Regions from separate parts of the Burkholderia alba genome, predicted to be linked through region 3. Evidence: predicted binding sites of a transcription regulator. Region 3 holds the regulator's gene; each other region holds the start of a gene.
What was found. Region 3 encodes LexA, which represses DNA repair genes until DNA is damaged. Its sites were predicted from a motif close to ACTGTATNNNNATACAGT; they were not measured.
Positions count from the first base shown of each region.

Region 1 (4,955 bases), on a different contig from region 3:
GGATGCCCGACGCCAGCGCAACATCGCGCGGCTTATGGTCGGTCAGGCAGGCTTCGATATCCCACAAGCCGTCGTCGCGCTCGTAGGCTTCCGCCCGAATTGCGCGTCGATGGCGCAACTGGCGGGATACGGGCTCGGATAGCGGCATGCGGAAGGAGGAAGCCGAATAGGAAAACCCGTGGATTTTAGCATACTGGGTATTTGGGATATCAGGCCCCATGCCGCGCGGGGCATGGCGCTGGCCAATGCGTGCAGCGCAGCAAAAATCGGTGCGGCGGCGGGCGTTCCTGCGGGGTGCGGGGTGCGGGGTGCGGGGTGCGGGGTGCGGGGTGCGGGGTGCGGGGTGTCGGCTTCGGCTTCGGCTTCGGCTTCGGCTTCGGCTTCGGCTTCGGCTTCGGCTTCGGCTTCGGCTTCGGCTTCGGCAATCAATCGTCGCCGAACATCTCGTCGCCGACCTTCAGCAATTTCATGATCGTCGCCTGAGAAAAGCCGCGCATCGCGAGAAAGCGCACCTGCTTCGCGCGCTCGGCGGGGGTTTGCGGCACGACGCCGAACTTCTTGCGCCAGACGGCCTGCGCGCGCGCGAACTCGCTTTCGCGCAGTTGCGCACCGACTTCCTCGACGAGCGCATCGCCGACCGCATGACGCTTGAGTTCGCTGACGATACGCGCCGAGCCGACCCGGGATGCGCGCCGGTGCACGAGACTCTCGGCAAAACGCGCATCCGACAGCCAACCCTCGCGCTCGAGCGCATCGAGTACCGCGTCGAGGTCGTCTCCCTCGTCCACGTACGACGCAAGCTTGCGCGCCAGTTCCGAGCGGCTGTACTCACGCCGGGACAGATAGGCGAGCGCCCGTCCCTTCAACGACCGGGTGGACTGTCTTGGGCCGGATGCCCGCGCGCCGCCTGCGTCCGCCGATTCCTCCGCGAACGGGGAAGCACGCCGTTTCGAACGATAGGGCGATTGGCTCGTACGGGTGTAGACGTCGCCGCCTGCCGGTGCGCCGGACTGCGCATCGCCCGTCGCGCCGCGATTTCTCTCGACATCGTGCGCGTCGAACGACTCGTCCACATCCGTGGATGCGAAGGGATCCGAACGCTGAAACGAAACGGGGGCATCGTCCGATGCCCCCGTAGCAGGACGACCCGCGGGCCGTCCTTCAGTCGAACCGGGCATGCGCACCTGACGTTCCAGCCGGGCCGACGCATCCGGCGCTTCCTGCCCCCGGCGCCCTGCTCCCGACGAACCTGCGCTACCCCGGTTCTTCTGCATCACTCCTCGTCGTCCATGACTTCGGCTTCTGCGGAGGCTGCGGCTACGGCTGCGGCACCTTGCGGCATCGCGCTCACACCGAGCGACTCGCGGATACGGTTTTCGATCTCGCGGGCGATTTCCGGATTTTCGCGCAGGAATTCGCGCGCGTTGTCCTTGCCCTGGCCGATCTTCTCGCCGTTATAGCTGTACCACGCGCCGGCCTTGTCGACGATCTTCGCCTGCACGCCGAGATCGATGATTTCGCCCTGACGGGAAATACCCTCGCCGTACAGGATGTCGAAAATCGCTTCGCGGAACGGCGGCGAAACCTTGTTCTTCACGACCTTGACGCGGGTTTCGTTACCGATCACCTCGTCGTTCTTCTTGATCGAGCCGATCCGGCGGATATCGAGACGCACCGACGAATAGAACTTGAGCGCATTACCGCCCGTCGTGGTTTCCGGGTTGCCGAACATCACGCCGATCTTCATCCGGATCTGGTTGATGAAGATCACGAGGCAATTGGTACGCTTGATCGTGCCGGTCAGCTTGCGCAGCGCCTGCGACATCAGCCGCGCCTGCAGACCCGGCAGCGAATCGCCCATCTCGCCTTCGATTTCGGCCTTCGGCACGAGCGCCGCGACCGAGTCGATCACGATCATGTCGATCGAGCCCGAGCGCACCAGCGCATCGGCGATTTCGAGCGCCTGCTCGCCCGTATCGGGCTGCGAAATCAGCAGTTCCTGAATGTTCACGCCAAGCTTGCCCGCGTACTGGACGTCAAGCGCATGCTCCGCGTCGATGAACGCCGCCGTGCCGCCGATCTTCTGCATTTCGGCGATCACCTGCAGCGTGAGCGTGGTCTTGCCGGACGATTCCGGGCCGTAGATCTCGACCACGCGGCCGCGCGGCAGACCGCCGACGCCGAGCGCGATGTCGAGACCGAGCGAACCCGTGGATACCACCTGGATATCCTCGACCGCTTCGCCGGCGCCGAGCCGCATGATCGACCCCTTGCCGAACTGCTTCTCGATCTGCGCGAGCGCAGCCGCCAGTGCCTTGCCCTTTTCCGCGGTCATCCCGGAGGCCTTCTTGCTTTCTTCCATGAATCGTCCTTTGCTATGATGAGCAGCGTCTGCCCCGGGTGCACCGGTTTCGATCCGGCTCGACAAGCCGTTAGGTGCACGAATGCAGACACTGTATAAAAAAACAGTGGTTTATGCAAGCACGCGATGCGAGCACGCGTAATCCAGATCATTTCGGAGACAGCCGCGCCGGCCCCCACGCCGCGTTGCCGGCCATCGGTTGCGCATCATGCGAATTCTCATTGCCGAAGATGACAGCATACTCGCGGACGGCCTGACCCGGTCACTCCGCCAATCGGGCTATGCCGTCGATCACGTGAAGACCGGCGTCGAAGCCGATACCGCGCTGTCGATGCAGGCATTCGACCTGCTGATCCTCGATCTCGGCCTGCCCCGGATGTCCGGTCTCGAAGTGCTGCGCCGGTTGCGGGCCCGCAATTCGAACCTGCCCGTGCTGATCCTGACGGCCGCCGACAGCGTCGACGAACGCGTGAAAGGTCTCGATCTCGGCGCGGACGACTACATGGCCAAACCGTTCGCGCTGAACGAACTCGAGGCCCGCGTGCGCGCGCTGACGCGGCGCGGCGCGGGCGGCGGCCCGACCGTCGTCCGGCACGGCTCGCTCGCCTACGATCAGGTCGGGCGCATCGCGTATGCGAACGAGCACGTCCTCGACCTGTCCGCGCGCGAGCTCGGCCTGCTCGAAGTGCTGCTGCAGCGGATCGGCCGGCTCGTCTCGAAGGAGCAGCTGGTCGACCATCTGTGCGAATGGGGCGAGGAAGTCAGCAACAACGCGATCGAAGTCTACGTGCACCGGCTGCGCAAGAAGATCGAGCCGAGCGGGGTGCGCATCGCCACCGTGCGCGGCCTCGGCTACTGCCTCGAGAAAGTCGCCCCGGCAGACGGCCCCGCCGCGTCGGCGGCCCCGAGCGCCGTCAGTCCGTCGCTGCGCTGACGCGCGGGCGCCCGATGGCCACCCCGGCCCATTCCGCCCGCGCCGCACCGCCTCAGACCGACGCGGCGGACGCCGCACGCGACGCCCGCTACGAGAATCCCTTCGCCCCGCCCGACGAGGCCGACGCCGCCGAAGGCACGCGCCCGCGCTCGCTGTTCGGCGAAATCCTCGACTGGATGCTCGCGCCCCTGCTGCTGCTGTGGCCGATGAGCATCGCGGTCACTTACCTCGTCGCAAAGACGATCGCGAACGGCCCGTTCGATCGGGCGCTCGAAACCAACGCGTACGTGCTGGCGCGCCAGATCGCCCCTGTCAACGGCGTCGCCGAACTGACGCTGCCGCGCGCGACGCTCGACCTGCTGCGCACCGACAACGTCGACAGCGTCTACTATCAGGTGCTCGGCGCGCGCGGCGAACTGGTGTCGGGCGAAGCCGACATGCCGCTGCCGCGCGACGAGGATCGCCCGCCGCCCGGCGTCGTCGTGTTCCGCGACGATCTGCTGCGCGGCAACGACATCCGCGTCGCCTACACGACGGTCGCGCTCCCGCAGGCGCGCGGCGCGCAGCCGGTACTCGTGCAGGTCGGCGAGACGCTCGACAAGCGCAACGCCCTCGCGAACGACATCATCAAGGGCGTGATCCTGCCGCAGTTCGTGATCCTGCCGCTGGCGATTCTGCTGGTTTGGTTCGGGCTGTCGCGCGGCCTCGCGCCGCTGACCGCGCTGCAGGCGCATCTGCGCGGCCGGCGCCCCGACGACCTGTCTCCCGTCGAGGCACAGCGCGCGCCGCCGGAAATCGAACCGCTCGTTACATCGTTCAACGATCTGCTGGCCCGCCTCGAACAGAGCATGGCGCTGCAGAAGCGCTTCATCGCCGACGCCGCGCACCAGATGAAGACCCCGCTCGCCGGGCTGCGCACGCAGGCGGAGTTCGCGCTGCGGCACGACGTGCCGCCGGAGGTCGCGCGCTCGCTCGAGCAGATCGCGACCAGTTCCGAGCAGGCGGCGCGGCTCGTCACCCAACTGCTGGCGCTCGCCCGCGCCGAGAACCGCGCGAGCGGGCTCACGCTCGAACCCGTCGAAATCGCGACGCTTGCGCGGCTCGCCGTCCGCGACTGGGTGCAGGCCGCGCTCGCGAAACGGATGGATCTCGGCTACGAGGGCCCGGACGACGATGAGCGGCTCGACGTCGACGGCCACCCGGTGATGCTGCGCGAAATGCTCGGCAACCTGATCGACAATGCGATCCGCTATACGCCGGACGGCGGCCGCATCACGGTGCGCGTGCGGGCCGAGCGGCCGGCGGGCGTCGTCCACGTGGAAGTCGAGGACACCGGGCCGGGAATCCCCGTGCACGAACGCGAGCGGGTCGTCGAGCGCTTCTACCGGATCCTCGGCTGCGAAGGCGACGGCAGCGGGCTCGGTCTCGCGATCGTGCGCGAGATCGTCGCGCAGCACGGTGGCACGCTGACGCTCGACGACCACGTCTATCAGGCATCGCCGCGTCTCGCGGGGACGCTCGTCCGCGTCGGCCTCGCGCTACGGAATCCGGCCCCGGAATAACCCTGACTCCCGCCCCGGCCAGTCGAATCAAGCCGATCATTTGACCGACATTTACAATCAATTCGCCTATGATGATTAGTACATGTCTGGCGATGAC
Region 1 covers NZ_JAWJWL010000024.1:54,433-59,387, reverse strand. Annotated here, with positions in the region: gene RZR99_RS24735 (DUF2889 domain-containing protein) at 1-220, opposite strand, end outside; gene RZR99_RS24730 (hypothetical protein) at 250-483, shown strand; gene recX (recombination regulator RecX) at 426-1,274, opposite strand; gene recA (recombinase RecA) at 1,274-2,362, opposite strand; gene RZR99_RS24715 (response regulator transcription factor) at 2,571-3,296, shown strand; gene RZR99_RS24710 (sensor histidine kinase) at 3,311-4,858, shown strand.
Region 1: a site for LexA is predicted at 2,453-2,470, ahead of recA (recombinase RecA). Genes of this name have one in related genera too.

Region 2 (4,955 bases), on a different contig from region 3:
CCCGGATGCTCGGCTATCGCGATTTCGCGGAAGTCTCGCTCGCGCCGAAGATGGCCGAATCGCCGCAGCAGGTGACCGCGTTCCTGGAAGATCTCGCCGCCCGCGCGCGGGCACATGCGGAAAAAGACTGGGACGAACTGCGCGCGTTCGCCGCGAAGGAACTCGGGATGGACACGCTCGCGCCGTGGGATGTTGCCTACGCCGCCGAAAAGCTGCGCCAGCAGCGCTACGCGTTCTCCGAAAACGAAGTGAAGCAGTACTTCCCCGAGCCGGCCGCGCTGAAGGGCTTGTTCACGGTCACGGAAACGCTGTTCGGCGTGCGCATCAAGCCCGACGACGCGCCGGTGTGGCACGAGGACGTGCGCTTTTTCCGCGTCGAGAATCGCGACGGTTCGCTGGTCGCGCAGTTCTATCTCGACCTCTACGCGCGCGAAGGCAAGCGCGGCGGCGCATGGATGGACGACGCCCGCTCGCGCGCGAAGCGCGGCAACGGCAGCGTGCAGACGCCCGTCGCGTACCTGACCTGCAACTTCTCCGCGCCGGTCGGCGGCAAGCCCGCGTGCTTCACGCACGACGAGGTGATCACGCTGTTTCACGAGTTCGGCCACGGTCTGCACCACATGCTGACCCGCGTCGACGAAATCGGCGTATCGGGCATCAACGGCGTCGAATGGGACGCGGTCGAGCTGCCGTCGCAGTTCATGGAGAACTTCTGCTGGGAATGGGACGTGCTGACGTCGATGTCGTCGCACGTGGAAACGGGTGCGCCGCTGCCGCGCGCGCTGTTCGACAAGATGCTCGCCGCGAAGAACTTCCAGAGCGGGCTGGGTACGCTGCGCCAGATCGTGTTCTCGATGTTCGACATGCTGCTGCACGTCGATTTCGACCCCGCCGGCCGGACCAGCGTCAACGCGTTCGCCCGCGACATCAACGAACGCTTCCACGTGATTCCGCAGGCGCCGTTCTCGCGCTGGCCGAACACGTTCAGCCACATCTTCGCGGGCGGCTATGCGGCCGGCTACTACAGCTACAAGTGGGCCGAGGTGCTGTCCGCCGATGCGTACGCGGCGTTCGAGGAAGCCGCGCAGGCTGCCGGCGGCAGCGTGCTCGACACCGCGACCGGCACGCGCTACCGCCGTGAGATTCTCGAGGTGGGCGGCAGCCGTCCCGCGATGGAGTCGTTCAAGGCGTTCCGCGGCCGCGAACCGAACATCGACGCGCTGCTGCGCCATAACGGGATGACGGACGCCGCGCACTGAGCATCCGATGCCGGCCCGCGCGCCGGCCTGTCCGATCCACGGCAATCCGCTCGCGCGGGTTGCCGTTTTTTATCGCCCGTCGGGCGGCGCGCTGTCGAACAACGCGATCTGGCCGTGCCGCTCGGCGGTGTCTTCGTCGATCCGCACGCCGACGCCCAGCAGCCGCACCGGCTGCCGGCGCCGCGCGAGCCCCTTGTCGAGCAGCGCGACGGCCGTGTCCGCGTCGGTCGCGTCGGCCACGCACTCGACCGTGGTCCGCTGGAAGTCGGCGAAACGGATCTTCACGTACAGCTTTCTGATCGAGCGCGCCGCGCCGGCCCGCTCGATCCGCGTGTCGAGCAGCGCGGTGAGCCGGCGAATCTCTTCCGCGCATTGCGCGGGCGTCGTCAGATCGTGCACGTAGGTCGTCTCGACGCTGACCGACTTGCGCGCCTGGTCCGCGCGCACCGGCCGTTCGTCGATCCCGCGCGACAGCTCGTACAGGCGCCGGCCGAACGCGCCGAACGCACGATGCAGGTCGAACAGCGACCATTCGCGCAACTGTGCGCAGGTCTGGATGCCGAGCTTGTCGAGCCGTGCCGCCGTGACCTTGCCGACGCCGAACAGCTTGCGCACCGGCAGCGCAGCGACGAATGCGTCCACTTCCCGCGGCCGCACCACGAAGAGGCCATCGGGCTTGTTCCAGTCGGACGCGATCTTCGCGACGAACTTGTTCGGCGCGACGCCCGCCGACACCGTGACGCCGACCGTTTCATACACGCGGGCGCGGATCTCCTGCGCGATCCGCGTCGCACTGCCCTGGCAGCGCTCCGAGCCGCTGACGTCGAGATAGGCTTCGTCGAGCGACAGCGGCTCGACATCGGGCGTGTAGTCGCGATAGATCGACATGATGAGCCGCGACGCGGCGCGATACTTGTCCATCGCGGGCGGCAGGATCAGCAGATCGGGGCACTTGCGCATCGCAAGCGCGGACGACATCGCCGAATGCACGCCGAAGCGCCGCGCATCGTAGTTGCAGGTGGCGATCACGCCGCGCTGGTCGGGCCGCCCGCCGACGGCGAGCGGCCGGCCGCGCAACGACGGATCGTCGCGCATCTCCACCGACGCGTAGAAGCAGTCGCAATCGCAGTGGATGATCTTGCGCGCGAGCGCATCCGCGCGGCCCGGCGGCAGCGGCGTGGCGTCGTGAGAATGTGAGGATAGGTTCAAGGTGCCGTTACTGTACAAAAACACAGTAAGCGTTTCAACTGCCCCGTACTGCCATCGTGCCGGGCGCCGTACCGGTCCGATCGGCACCCGGGTGTACCGCCGCCGGCAGGCACCGCTCCCTATACTCGACCCACCCATCGGATCGGCAGGAGACCTTGCATGAAAACCATCGGATTGATCGGAGGAATGAGCTGGGAATCGTCGGCGGAGTATTACCGCATGATGAACCAGTATTCGAAGGCGCTGCACGGCGGCCATCACAACGCACGCAGCGTGATGGTGACGGTCGATTTCGCGGAGATCGAGGTGCTGCAGCGCGCACAGGACTGGGATGCGCTCGGCGCGCGGATGGCGGCGGCGGCCGGCCAGCTCGAACGCGCGGGCGCGGAACTCGTCGTGCTGACCACCAATACGATGCACCGGGTGTTCGGCGCGATCGAACAGGCGGTTGCGGTGCCGTGTCTGCATATCGCCGACCCGACGGGCGACGCGCTCAAGCGCGCCGGCGTCGAGCGGGTCGGCCTGCTCGGCACGCGCTACACGATGGAGTTGCCGTTCTATGCGCAGCGGCTGCGCGAGCAGTTCGAGCTCGACGTGCTCGTACCGGACGAGCGGGAACGGGCGGAAGTCCACCGGATCATCTATGACGAACTGTGCCACGGCGTGATCGACCCCGCCTCCCGGGCAACCTACCAGGCCATCATCGAACGGCTCGCGCAGCGCGGCGCGCAAGGCGTGATACTCGGCTGTACCGAAATCACGCTGCTGATCGGTGCCGCCGATACGCCGCTGCCGGTATTCGACACTACCGCGCTGCACGCGCGCGCCGCGGTCGACTGGGCGGCCTGCTGACGCGACTCGACGGCCCCCGCCCCCGCCCTCGCTCGCGCTAAAGCAGCGGGCACGCGCGGCTCACGATCGCCGCATCGGCCGATTCGGGCGCCGTGCGATGCAGCGCGGCCCGTGCGCCGGGCGTGCCGATCAGCGCGATCAACCCGCAGGCCAGCGATCCGCGCCAATGCAGGTAGTCGTGTCCGCTGGCGGTTTCCGCATACGTCACGGGATAGCCCCTCGCATTCAGCACGTCGCGCAGATGCCGGCTCGTCGTGCCGATTCCCGCCGGCCCCTTGCCGTCCTCGAAACGGCCGCTCTCCAGATAGAAACGAACCGGCAGCCGGTCGCGCGCCGCATATTCGCGGGTCAGCCATTCGGCCGCTCGGGTGCGCGCATCGCCCTGCGCGGGCGCCCACCAGAACGAGCCCGACTGGCTCAGCACGTTGCCGAACAGCTCCGGATGCCGGAACGCCGCATACGCGGACGCGAGGCCGCCATAGCTCGACCCCGCGATCACGGTGCGCGCCGGGACGGCACTCACGCCCTGCCCGCGCGCCCATGGCATCAGCTCGTCGGCGAGGAAACGCGCGAACGCCGGATTCGGCGGCAGCTCGCGGCCGCGCGTCGTGCTGTCCGGATTGCCGACGATTACCGCCGCCGTCCTGGGCAGGCGTCCCTCGGCGATCAGGTTGTCGAGGATTGTCGGCGTCGGCACGGTGTCGGGGTCGGCATACGCGTGCGCGTCGAAGATCACCGCGAGCGCGCGCGCGGGATCGTCGCTGCGATAGCCCGCCGGACGATAGAGATAGACGTCGCGCGTGTTGCCGAGGATCGTGCTGTCGAAACGAAACGCTTCGACGCGCCCCTCGGGCACGGCAGGACGCCGCACGCGCCACGGCTGCGGCGGTGCGTCGGGCAGCTCCAGCACCGACTTGCCCTGATACGGGTCGAGCCCCGGCCCCATGAAGCCGCGCGGGTTGAACGGATCGCGCTGTGCGGTCGCGAGAATCGCGCGGCGGCGCTCCGCGTCCGGCCGGTCCAGTTCGGGCACGTCGGGCGCGAGCAGATAGCTGAGCCGCGTGGTCGCGGGCACCACGTAGCTGCGATACCAGACGTCGCTGCCCGGCAGGCGCTGCAGCGCATCGTGCTCGCCCGACGGGCTGCCGAGCAAGCGCACGTTGTCACGCGCGCCGCGCCACAGGAACGTGACGAGCCGGGTCGCTTCGTCGACGGGCACGAGGCCGCGCGCGACGGTCGCGTCGGTCCCGCCCGGCTGCGCCGGCGCGGGCTCGACGAGCGGCGTGCCATGCGCCGCCATTTCCCGCCAGAACGCGCCGGTATCGCCGCCTGCCTGCAGCGTGTCCGCCAGCGCGCGCAGCCGCGGACTCGCGATGGCGGCCTCGGGCCGATGCTGTTGCGCGCGCGGCACGATCTGCTCGATCGTGAGCCGATAGCCGCGCGCGTCTGGCGGCGGCGTGGCGCCGGACGCAGCCCCGACGCGCAGCGCGTATCCGCCCGCCTCCGGTGCGACGAACATGAAACCGCGCGACGGCGCATCGGTTTGCAGCAAGCGGCGCACGTGCCGACCATCGCGGTCGACCAGGTCGACGTTCGCCGCCGCACCGTCCAGGCGGCCCTGCACGAACGCGCCCG
Region 2 covers NZ_JAWJWL010000012.1:41,447-46,401, reverse strand. Annotated here, with positions in the region: gene RZR99_RS15395 (M3 family metallopeptidase) at 1-1,259, shown strand, start outside; gene dinB (DNA polymerase IV) at 1,329-2,468, opposite strand; gene RZR99_RS15385 (aspartate/glutamate racemase family protein) at 2,628-3,320, shown strand; gene RZR99_RS15380 (alpha/beta hydrolase-fold protein) at 3,358-4,955, opposite strand, start outside.
Region 2: a site for LexA is predicted at 2,478-2,495, ahead of dinB (DNA polymerase IV). Genes of this name have one in related genera too.

Region 3 (4,955 bases):
GGAAGTGCGGCGCACCATGATTGAGTCGTAGGCGGCGTTGTCGCAACTGGGAGGCACTATGGCTAGCTACAAGAAAATTTTGCTGTGTTACGACGGAAGCCTCGAAGGCCGCAAGGCGCTGCGCTGTGGCGCCGATCTGGCGCTGGAGCTGAAAGCCGAGACGCATCTGCTGTCGGTGGTCGACATGCGCTCGAGTATCGCGCAGAGCGCGGGCCTGCTCACGGACGTCGCATGCGGCCGCTTCGAGGAATCGGCGCGGGAAATCCTCCAGGAGGGGGTGAACTGGCTGACGGAGCGGGGCGTACACGCCGAGGGCCATTTCGCGTTCGGCTACCCGATCGAGGAGATCGCCAATCTGGCGACCCAGCTCGGTGTGGATCTCGTGGTGGTGGGACACCGTTGCCGCAGCGGCCTGTCTCGCTGGTGGATGGGCTCGGGCAATACGCAATTGCTCGACCGCATCTCGTGCAGCATCTTGGTCGCCTGTTCGTCACCGGCGGAGCAGCGCGCGGAGAGTGCGAAGGAAGCGGCCGCGGCCGGTCATTAAGCCGTGAACGACGGATGGTGCGGAGCCGGCGTGTCGCGGCCCGGGCGAGCAGCGCGCCGATCGCGTAAATTGAACCGGTTCCGGACTTGATCCCGATGGCCCGTGCCTGACGCGGGCCGGCGATGGCTCGCCACGTCGCCGGCCGCCGTCATGCGTGAGCGGCCGCCCATCTCAGTGCTGTTGCAGGTCGACTGCCGACAGCTTCCACATGAAGAGCCCGCTGCGATGAAAGATCGCTGCATAGCGGGTGCCGCCGGCGTTGCGTTGATACGTCACAACGAACTCATCGATATTCCGGTAACCGGCGCTGGTTTGCGGCGACGTGTTCCGCGTAGCGTCGTCGTCGCCCGGCTGCGAACTGGCGGGTGCTGTGGAGGCGGCGGCCGGCGGCGAGTCCGCCGGCGGACTCGCTTGCGCGGGCGCGCCGGCGCCGAGCTTGGGCGGCTGTTCGCCGGGCTGGCCGCGCGGCGGCATGCCGCTGATCAGTGCGGCGACGCCGTCGGGCGTCGCATAGGCATCGACGAGCGGTCCGATCAGCGCGGAGCCGATCAGCGCACCGATGATGGAGAGCGGATTGTCGCGCTGCTGCGCATCGATTCGCCGCATCAACTCCTCGGTGACCTGCTGCTTGAGGCTTGTCCTGAGCGCGGGGAAATCGACATATGCGCTGATGGCTTGCGCGTCGCGCGCATCGACCGCCTGCTTCAGACGCTTGAGCGCGAGGTACGGTGACGCGTAGGCATAGAGGATGGCCGCGATGACGGCTGCGATCAGCGCGGTAATCAGAATCGGTTTGAGCCGGCTGGGCCGGCTCGCAGGCAAGTTCAAACGGCCTCCATCAAGAACGGTTCCGTAGTCAGAGACCCTGTTGGACAGTGGAACGTTCCTCGGCGATGCAGCGATCGATCATCCGGCAGACCGCGTCGATGGTTCCGATCATGATCAGCCGAGAGGGGCCGTGATACACCCGTACCGGCGCCCGGCGAGCCGGCTCCGCATGATGGAGCGCGGCATTCAGCGAGACGCGCGCGAAGGCGGGCATCGCGGACAGCAGCAGCGACGCTTGCTCGGGCTGCTGCTCCGGTTCGGCCGCGCTGGCGGGATGAGCGGCGGCGAGCGGCGCGCACGGCATGCGGCCGCGAAGATGGCGCAGACGGCCGAATTGGCGGAAAGGCAGCAGACGGGCAAGGCGTTCCATGGTGTTCTCCAGATCCAGGCGGACAGGCGGATATAACCGGCGGTTAGAGTTCGCCCGAGCGAATCAGCCCGACGGCGATGCCTTCGAGCGCGAATTCGGCGCTCCCGGCTTTGACAAAGATGTTTTCGTAGTCGGGGTTCTCGGCGATCAGTTCGAGTCCGCCCGGGCGGCGCATCAGGCGCTTCACCGTGACGTCGTCGCCCAGCCGCGCAACGATGATCTGGCCGTCCTTCGCCTCGGTCCGCTTCTGTACGGCGAGCAGGTCGCCGTCGAGGATGCCGGCGTCGCGCATCGACAGCCCGCGTACCTTCAGCAGGTAGTCGGGCTTGCTCGAAAACAACGCGGGGTCGCACGCGTAATGCTGCGAAATATGTTCCTGCGCGAGGATCGGGCTACCGGCGGCGACGCGCCCGACGAGCGGCAGCGACAACTGCATCAGCCCCGCGTGCGGCAGCGTGAATTGATACGGCGTGTCTTCGATGCCGAGCAGGCGGATGCCGCGCGACGCGCCCGCGGCCAGCTCGATCACGCCCTTGCGCGCCAGCGCGCGCAGGTGTTCCTCGGCGGCATTCGGCGAGCTGAAACCCAGCTCGGCGGCGATCTCCGCGCGGGTGGGCGGGTAGCCGGAGCGCTCGATCGCGCGACGGATCAAGTCGAATACTTGCTGCTGGCGGGCGGTGAGTTTGATCATGGCATGACTGTATGGATAGACAGTGAGCTGTATTTTTATACAGTGTTCGTCGAAATTCAAGTGTTACTTGAAGTTCGTCGCTATCGCGACGATTCCGGCGCGACTCCGCGCCGCCGGAACGCCGCTCCGTCCGCCCGAACCGCACACCCCGCCTTCGTTACCACTTTTGAGTATTAAAAAATGAATAACGATTATTTTTAATGATGAAAGCTGTTCGCTAGACTGGCCCGACATCTCAATAAGCAACCGAACCCACCACACACCTGGAGAACCAAGGATGGTCAAGCGCAACACGGGGCTAGCCAGCGGCGCACGCCGCCTGATTGCAACACTCGCGCTCGGCGCGGCGACAGCGCTCGGCGTCGTGTCGCACGCGATGGCGGACACCACGTTCCTGAACGTGTCGTACGACCCGACCCGCGAGCTGTATCAGGACTTCAACCAGGCGTTCGGCAAGGAGTGGAAGGCGAAGACGGGGGAAACGGTCAACTTCAAGCAGTCGCACGGCGGCTCGGGCGCGCAGGCGCGCTCGGTCCTCGACGGGCTGCAGGCCGACGTGGTGACCCTCGCGCTCGCGTACGACATCGACGCGCTCGCGAACAAGGGGCTGATCAACAAGGACTGGCAGAAGCGCTTGCCGGACAACGCGTCGCCGTACACGTCGACGATCGTGTTCCTGGTGCGCAAGGGCAATCCGAAGGGCATCAAGGACTGGGACGACCTGGTGAAGCCGGGCGTGTCGATCGTCACGCCGAACCCGAAGACGTCGGGCGGCGCGCGCTGGAACTACCTGGCCGCGTGGGCGTATGCGCAGCACAAGCCGGGCGGCAACGAGCAGACGGCGAAGGATTTCATCACGAAGCTCTACAAGAACGCCGGCGTGCTCGATTCGGGCGCGCGCGGCGCGACCACGAGCTTCGTGCAGCGCGGCATCGGCGACGTGCTGATCGCGTGGGAGAACGAGGCGTTCCTGTCGCTGAAGGAATTCGGCCCCGACAAGTTCGAAATCGTGGTGCCGTCGGTGAGCATCCTCGCCGAGCCGCCCGTCGCGGTGGTCGACAAGGTGGTCGACAAGAAGGGCACCCGCAAGCTTGCCGACGCATATCTGAACTTCCTGTACAGCCCGCAGGGCCAGGAAATCGCGGCGCGCAACTATTACCGGCCGCGTTCGAAGGACGTGCCGGCCGCGCTGACGAAGCAGTTTCCCAAGCTGAAGCTGTACACGGTCGACGATACGTTCGGCGGATGGACCAACGCGCAGAAGACGCACTTCGCCGACGGCGGCGTGTTCGATTCGATCTACAAGCCGCAATAAGAAGCGGCACCGGCGGCAGGCTGTCGCCGCCGGCATAACACGACACGGCCAACAGGCGCGCCCGCACGGCGCGCCTGTTGGCCGATGAATCCCATGTGCATCACCCTGGAAGAGCAATTCGCATGACGACGTTCACCTTCCGCAAGCCGAGCGCGCTGCCCGGATTCGGCGTGACGCTCGGCATCACGGTGGCCTATCTGAGCCTCGTGGTGCTGATCCCGCTTGCCGCCACCTTTCTGAAAACCGCGACGCTCACGTGGGACCAGTTCGTTGCCGCGACCACCTCGCCGCGCGTGCTCGCGTCCTACCGGCTGACCTTCAGCGCGGCGCTGGGCGGCGCGCTGATCAACGCGGTGTTCGGTTTCCTGGTCGCGTGGGTGCTGGTGCGCTACACGTTTCCGTTCAAGCGGATCGTCGACGCGATCGTCGACCTGCCGTTCGCGCTGCCGACCTCGGTCGCGGGCATCTCGCTCGCGGCCGTGTACGCGACCAACGGCTGGATCGGCCAGTATCTCGCGCCGTTCGGCATCAAGATCGCGTTCACGCCGTTCGGCGTGCTGGTCGCGCTGACCTTCATCGGCCTGCCGTTCGTGGTGCGCACCGTGCAGCCGGTGCTCGAGGATTTCGAGCGCGAGCTGGAGGAGGCGGCCGCGTGCCTCGGCGCATCGCGCTGGCTCACCTTCCGCCGCGTCGTGCTGCCCGCCGTGCTGCCCGCGCTGCTGACGGGCTTCGCGCTCGCGTTCGCGCGCGCGCTCGGGGAGTACGGTTCGGTGATCTTCATCGCCGGCAACGTGCCGATGAAATCGGAGATCACGTCGCTGCTGATCATCACGAAGCTGGAGCAGTACGACTATGCCGGCGCGACGGCGATCGCCGTCGTGATGCTGGTGGTGTCGTTCCTGATGCTGCTGCTGATCAACACGGTGCAGTGGTACCTGCAGCGCCGCACGAGCCGCGGCGCGAGCGGCCCGGCGCCGGTTGTCGCGGCGGGCGCCGTCGCCGGCGGAGGTGCGCAATGAGCCGGGAGACGACCGCCGTGCTGCCATCCCCTTCGCCCGGCCCCGCGCCCGGCGAGCTCGCCCGCGGCCGGCTCGATCCGGTCAGCGAGCCGCGCGCGGTGCGCTGGCTGCTGACGGGCATCGCGCTGGTGTTCCTCGCGCTGTTCCTCGTCGTGCCGCTCGCCGCGGTATTCGTCGAGGCGCTG
Region 3 covers NZ_JAWJWL010000002.1:129,822-134,776, forward strand. Annotated here, with positions in the region: gene RZR99_RS02445 (universal stress protein) at 59-547, shown strand; gene RZR99_RS02450 (DUF2939 domain-containing protein) at 719-1,375, opposite strand; gene RZR99_RS02455 (hypothetical protein) at 1,404-1,745, opposite strand; gene lexA (transcriptional repressor LexA) at 1,789-2,436, opposite strand; gene RZR99_RS02465 (sulfate ABC transporter substrate-binding protein) at 2,714-3,751, shown strand; gene cysT (sulfate ABC transporter permease subunit CysT) at 3,874-4,770, shown strand; gene cysW (sulfate ABC transporter permease subunit CysW) at 4,767-4,955, shown strand, end outside.